DNA from 2 places in the Nonomuraea sp. NPDC005730 genome. Region 1 is predicted to be linked to the other one. Evidence: riboswitches for the same ligand, from Rfam matches in the RefSeq annotation. Region 1 holds a riboswitch; the other holds the start of a gene.
What was found. Region 1 has a riboswitch for glycine ahead of gcvT (glycine cleavage system aminomethyltransferase GcvT). Riboswitches for the same ligand answer to the same signal wherever they lie in the genome.

Region 1 (3,398 bases):
GGCGAACGGGTAGGGCAGGACGGTGTCGTCGGGCTTGATCCGGTCGGCGCCGGTGGCCTTCTCGTCCACGACGAAGCCGCCGCCGACGGAGAAGTAGACCTTCTCGCGCACGGTCTCGCCCTGCTCGTCACGGGCGGTGAAGCGCATGCCGTTGGGGTGCTCGGGCAGGGAGATCTTGCGTTCGAAGACGAGGTCCTGGCCCACGACGAAGGGGATCTCGTGCTCGCCGTAGAGGTTGACCGTGCCCGAGGCGCGCATCTCGGCCAGGCGGGCGTCGACGGAGTCGACGTCGACCAGCTCCGGCTTCTCACCGGACAGGCCGAGCAGCACCGCCTTGTCGCTGCCGTGGCCCTTGCCGGTCAGGCCGAGCGAGCCGTACAGGATGACCTCGACGCGGGCCACGCGGGGGAGCAGGCCGTCGTCGTGCAGCCCGCGGGCGAACTTGTGCGCGGCGGCCATCGGGCCGCCGGTGTGGGAGCTGGACGGTCCGATGCCGATCTTGAAGAGGTCGAAGACGCTGATCGCCATTGATGGCGCCCTTCAGTTCAGGAAGTGCCGGGGCCCGCCGCGGGCCCCGGCGTTGGTGTCAGGACTCGCCTGAGGTGAGCGCCGTGTACTCCTCGGCGGACAGCAGGTCCTCCGCGTCGCCCTCCATGCGGACACGGAACATCCAGCCGTCGCCGTACGGGTCGCTGTTGGCCAGCGACGGGTCGTCGGACACGGCCGCGTTCACCTCGACGATCTCGCCGCCGACGGGCGCGTAGATCTCGCTCACCGACTTGGTGGACTCCACCTCGCCGACCGAGTCACCCGCCTCGACGGTCGAACCGACCTCGGGGAGCTGCACGAAGACGACGTCACCAAGAGCCTCGGCGGCGAAGGCCGTGATGCCGACGGTCACGGTGATGCCGTCGTCCACGCCCGACACCCACTCGTGCTCCTTGGTGTAGTTCAGGTCGTCAGGGATGTTGCTCACTTGTTCCTCCTGTAGAAGGGCAGCTCGACCAGGTCCATAGGTTCATGGCTGCCCCGGATGTCCACGGCCAGACCTGTGTCGGCTCCGGCGTCCACGTAGGCCATCGCGATGGGCTTGCCCAGGGTCTGGGAGGGCGCACCGCTGGTGACCTCGCCGACGACGGCGCCGTCGCGGGTGACCGGGTAGCCGTGACGCGGCACCCGGCGGCCCTGGGCGACCAGGCCGACGAGGCGGCGGCGGGGCTGGTCGTCCTTGACCGCCTCCAGTGCCGCCCTGCCGACGAAGTCACCGGGCTTGTCGAATTTCACCACTCTGCCCAGCCCCGCGTCGAACGGGGTCAGGTCGGAGCTCAGCTCGTTGCCGTAGAGCGGCATGCCGGCCTCCAGCCTGAGGGTGTCGCGGCTGGACAGACCGGCGGCCCTGAGCCCGTGCGGCTCGCCCGCCGCCTCCAGGGCGCGCCAGAGCGGCACGGCGTCCTGGTTGGCGACGAACAGCTCGAAGCCGTCCTCGCCGGTGTAGCCGGTGCGGGCGATGAGCGCCTGGCGGCCGTCGACCACGCCGGGCAGGCCCGCGTAGTACTTGAGGCCGCCGAGGTCGGCGTCGGTGAGCGTGGCCAGGATCTCCTGGGCCTTCGGGCCCTGGATCGCGATGAGGGCGTACTGCTGGGAGCGGTCATCGACCGCCGTGTCATACGACTTAGTACGATTTTTCAGCTCATCCGCGACCTTGTCGGAGTTCGAGGCGTTGGCCACCACCATGAACTCCTCGTCCGCCAGCCGGTAGACGATGAGGTCGTCGAGCACCCCGCCGCGCTCGTCCACGATCATCGTGTACCTGGCCCGGCCGGGCGCGAGCGCCGACAGGTGGCCGACCAGGGCGTAGTCGAGGGCCTCTGCGGCCTGCGGACCGGTCAGGAAGATCTCGCCCATGTGCGAGAGGTCGAACAGCCCGGCCGCCTCGCGGACGGCTTTGTGCTCCGCCGACTCGCTGCCGTACCGGAGCGGCATGAGCCATCCGGCGAAGTCGGTCAGCGTGGCGCCTAGGGCCTCGTGGACGTCTCGTAGCGGCGTAGGTCGGGACATTTGTCGCACCTCAGGACAGGATTGGATGCCAGCATCCTCCCCCTCTGTCATGGATGCCTGAGAGCTTCGCCCGAGTTTTACCGGACTTTCACCTTCGGCGAGGCCCCGAGGGCCTGCTTTCCAGAGGTCACCTCCCCGTAAGAACGCCTTACAGGGCTGCCGCGCGGTCCTTTGCCTTGAGAGGTTCGCGGGGAGGGCTTGCTCCTTCAGGGACCCTGACCGGCTGTCAGGGTGCTCTCCCGCACGGTTTCGCCGGTGATGTCCGTCAGCCTAGTGCCGTCATGGGGGTGTTGTCGCGCTTCGCCCCCTGCCATCCGCAGCATCCGCGACATCCCGCACGCAGCGAAAAGCGGCCGCGGCCCCGGAGAGGCGGGGTCGCGGCCGCGTTGGTGGCCGCGCGCGAGCCGGTCATGGCAGGTCAGCTCGCACGCGGCAGCTCGGGGGCGGGCCGGTGGCGACCGGCCCGCGCGAGGATCAGGCCCTATGAATCAGGCCCCATGGATCAGGCCCTATAGGTCAGGCCCGAGGATCAGGCCCGCGCCCAGAGGGCGGGCACGTTCGGCGGCTCCCAGCCCGGCAGGCTGGTGTGCGCCTGGAGGCAGCGGTAGCTGACCCCCTGATAGGTGACGACGTCTCCGGCCGTGTACGACTTGTAGGCCGTCCAGGTGGTGCCCTGGCCGTCCCCTCCGACGGTCAGGGTGAAGGACGCGGAGTGGTCCGCCGTCGCCCCGTCGCCGTTGATCCCTATGGTGTACGTCCCCGCCGCGACGCCGCTGGTGGTGGCGATCGTGACGGTGGACGACTGACCCGCCTGCACAGTGGACGGGCTGAAGGAGACGGTGACCCCGCTCGGCACGTTCCCGGCGGAGAGCGCGATGCTCTGCGCCTGGCCGGACGTGACCTGGGTACTGACCGCCGCGGTAGCCGACTGACCGGCCTGGACCGATGCCGACGACGGGGCCACCGAGATCGAGTAGTCGTTCTCCGTGGGCGTGCTGGTGCCCACGGCGAGCTTCCATATGGCGTACGCGATGGCGTCGGAGTTGCGGTCGAGCGCCGTGGTGTTGACGGCGCTCGGGTAGCTGTCGCAGGCGCTGTGGTAGCAGCGGTCGAACGGCTGCCCGGCCGAGCCGCCCCACCTGGCGGCCTGGGCCGAGCTCTTGACCGCCCCGGCCCCCGTGGCCAGGCCGCCGACCCGGACGCCCGCGCTCTTGAACGAGGCGTGGTCGCTGCGGCCGTCGCCCTCCCTGTCACCCTCGGTCTGCAGGCCGATGGTGGCAAAGTAGTCGTTGAAGGTGCGCTGGATCGCCGCGTCGTCGTCGTAGACGAAGTAGCCGGCG
Region 2 (3,398 bases), on a different contig from region 1:
CCGTGCGTGGACGGGTACGTCACCATGATCGCGGCGAGCTTCTCGCGGTGCTTGGCGATCTTGGCGTCGAGGTCGGCCAGGTCGATGTTCCCGTCGTTGTCGCAGGCCACGACCACGACCCGCATGCCCGCCATGACGGCGCTGGCCGCGTTCGTGCCGTGGGCCGAGGACGGGATCAGGCACACGTCGCGCCCGGTGTCGCCGTTGGCCTGGTGGTAGGCCCGGATGGCCAGCAGGCCGGCGAACTCGCCCTGGGAGCCGGCGTTCGGCTGGATGGAGACCGCGTCGTAGCCGGTCACCTCGGCCAGCCAGCCCTCCAGGGTGCCGATGAGCTCCCGGTAGCCCTCGGTCTGGGCCTCCGGCGCGTACGGGTGCACGCCGGCGAACTCCGGCCAGGTGATCGGCTCCATCTCGGTGGTCGCGTTCAGCTTCATCGTGCACGAGCCGAGCGGGATCATCGAACGGTCGAGCGCGATGTCCTTGTCCTGGAGCCTGCGCAGGTAGCGCAGCATCGCGGTCTCGGAGCGGTGGCTGTGGAAGACCGGGTGGGTCAGGTAGTCCGACTCGCGCAGCAGCTCGGCCGGCAGCGCGTCGTCCTCCAGCGCCACCTCCTCGCGCTCGACGCCGAAGGCCGCCCACACCTTGACCAGCTCGGCCGCGCCGGTCTTCTCGTCGCAGGCGATCGAGACGTGGTCGTCCCCGGCCTGCCACAGGTTGACGCCCCGCTCGGCGGCGGCGGCCACCACCTCGGCGGCCCTGCCGGGCACGCGGACGAGCACGGTGTCGAAGAACTCGCCGTGCACGACCTCCAGGCCGGCCTCGCGCAGGCCGCCGGCCAGCGCGACGGCGTGCCGGTGCACGCGGTGCGCGATCCGGCGCAGGCCCTCGGGGCCGTGGTAGACGGCGTACATGCCGGCGATCACGGCCAGCAGGACTTGGGCGGTGCAGATGTTGCTGGTGGCCTTCTCGCGGCGGATGTGCTGCTCGCGGGTCTGCAGGGCCAGCCGGTAGGCGGGGTCGCCGTCGACGTCGACCGACACGCCGACCAGGCGGCCGGGCATCTGCCGCTGCAGGCCCTCGCGTACGGACATGTAGGCCGCGTGCGGCCCGCCGAACCCGAAGGAGACGCCGAAGCGCTGGGAGGAGCCGATGGCGATGTCGGCGCCCAGCTCGCCGGGGGCGGCCACGAGCGTGAGGGCCAGCAGGTCGGCGGCGGCCACGACGATCGCGCCCGCCTCGTGCGCCCTGGCGGCCACGTCGCGGAAGTCGCGCAGACGGCCCGAGGCGCCCGGGTACTGGACGAGCACGCCGAAGCACTCGGGCAGCTCGCCGTCGAGGTCGTGCTCGGTCAGCGTGATGCCGAGCGGCTCGGCGCGGGTGGCCAGCACGGCCTTGGTCTGGGGCAGCGTGTCGGCGTCGATCACGAACACGTCGCTCTTGGACCTGCCGGCCCGGCGGGCCAGCGTCATGGCCTCGGCCGCGGCGGTGGCCTCGTCCAGCAGGGACGCGCCGGCGACGTCGAGGCCGGTCAGGTCGGAGACGACCGTCTGGAAGTTCAGCAGCGCCTCCAGACGGCCCTGCGAGATCTCCGGCTGGTACGGCGTGTACGCGGTGTACCAGCCCGGGTTCTCCAGCAGGTTGCGCCGGATGACGGCGGGCGTGACGGTGTCGTAGTAGCCCAGGCCGATCATGGAGGTCAGCACCCGGTTGCGGGAGGCCAGTTCGCGCAGCTCGGCGATGGCCTCGGTCTCGCTCGCGGCGGCCGGCAGCTTGAGCCGGTCCTTGACCCTGATGGCCTCGGGCACGGCCACGGCCACCAGATCGCCGACGGACTCGAAGCCCACGGCCTCGAGCATGCGCTGCTGCTCGGACTCGGATGGGCCGATGTGCCTGGACGAGAACGGCGGAGCGGACAGGTCGGTCATGGAGGTTGCCTCCCGAGGCTTGGAGACCGGCGCCAGGGCGCGGGCGAGTGCCGGATCTCCCCCTCTGTCATCGCGACGTCATCGCGACCTGAGAGCTTCACCCCACCGTGGGGCTTGCACCGTCGGTGAGGTGCGCCTGGCGGGCGCACCTGCTTTCCAGAGTTGCCTCACCCGAGCGGTACGGGATGCCTGAGAGATTCCGGGGAGGGTTGCTCCTTCGGCGCCCCAGGACCGAAGCCCAGGGACTCTCCCGCACGGGGTCATCAGCCTTACTCTGTCCTAGATTACTACGGTGTGTTCAGCGGTTCAGCTCACCCCGTGCGGCGTGCACGGCGCCGCTTGGCGAGCTCGTCAGCGGGATGGTCGGCCGGGACGGTGTCCTCGACCGCCGCCCGTTCCCCCGGCAGCTCCGCGAGGGAGCCCTCGACCTCTCGCCAGACCCGGCCGAGCGCGATGCCGAACACGCCCTGGCCGCCCTGGAGGAGATCGATCACCTCGTCGGCCGAGGTGCACTCGTAGACGCTGACGCCGTCGCTCATGAGCGTGATCTGCGCGAGGTCGGCGACCCCGCGGTCACGCAGGTGCTGCACCGCGGTGCGGATCTGCTGCAACGACACCCCGGTGTCGAGCAGCCGCTTGACGACCTTGAGCACCAGGATGTCGCGGAAGCTGTAGAGCCGCTGCGAGCCCGAGCCGTGCGCGGCTCTTATCGTGGGCTCGACCAGGCCCGTGCGTGCCCAGTAGTCGAGCTGCCTGTAGGTGATGCCGGCCGCCGAGCAGGCTGTTGGCCCGCGATAACCGATGTCGTCGGGCAGTGTCGCGGGCTGCTCGTCGAAGAGCAGGCCCTGCTCTCCGGCACGCTGCCGCGCGCTCTCGCGCCGCACCGGATCTTCCTGGCCGGCCGTCTTTCCCTCGCCGCTGCTGACCGCCACGCGGACCTCCGGCTTTCTCTCATCCCATGGCCTGATCTGGGGGTTCGTAAAGGGCGACCACGGGTTTCACTTGCACCGTAGGACCGTGACCATGCTCAGTCAACGATCCGGCTCGGCGCGTCGTGAAGCGTAAATGCACTGAAATACCTACCCCGCCCTGCCGAAGTCCTCGGGAGTGATCGTGTCAAGGAACTCCCTGAACTTCTCCACCTCGTCCTCCTGGTCGTCAGGGATGATCACACCGGCCTCCTGGACGACCTCTTCGCTGGCGAAGATGCGCGCGCCGGTGCGCAGCGCCAGGGCGATCGAGTCGGAGGGCCGGGCGCTGACCTCCACTCCGTTGGAGAACACCAGGTCGGCGAAGAAGATGCCGTCACGCAGGGCCACGATGTTGACTGCGCGCAGCCCGACGCCGAGCGCGCTCAGCACGTCCCTGAACAGGTCGTGGGTGAGCGGCCGGGGCGGCGGCTCCTCGGCCTGCGCCAGGGCGATCGCGGTCGCCTCGGTCATGCCGATCCAGATCGGAAGGAACCGTTCCCCG

Region 2: linked by a shared signal. The riboswitch ahead of gcvP (aminomethyl-transferring glycine dehydrogenase) and the one ahead of gcvT (glycine cleavage system aminomethyltransferase GcvT) in region 1 are both predicted to bind glycine.

Annotation. Positions count from the first base shown of each region.
Region 1 is NZ_JBEXYK010000008.1:27,802-31,199, forward strand. Features, by position in the region: gene ABZ444_RS13305 (L-serine ammonia-lyase) at 1-528, opposite strand, end outside; gene gcvH (glycine cleavage system protein GcvH) at 587-976, opposite strand; gene gcvT (glycine cleavage system aminomethyltransferase GcvT) at 973-2,058, opposite strand; glycine riboswitch at 2,093-2,192, opposite strand; glycine riboswitch at 2,213-2,310, opposite strand; gene ABZ444_RS13320 (M28 family peptidase) at 2,588-3,398, opposite strand, start outside.
Region 2 is NZ_JBEXYK010000060.1:55,309-58,706, reverse strand. Features, by position in the region: gene gcvP (aminomethyl-transferring glycine dehydrogenase) at 1-1,925, opposite strand, end outside; glycine riboswitch at 2,092-2,188, opposite strand; gene ABZ444_RS41400 (MerR family transcriptional regulator) at 2,237-2,857, opposite strand; gene ABZ444_RS41395 (bifunctional nuclease family protein) at 3,005-3,398, opposite strand, start outside.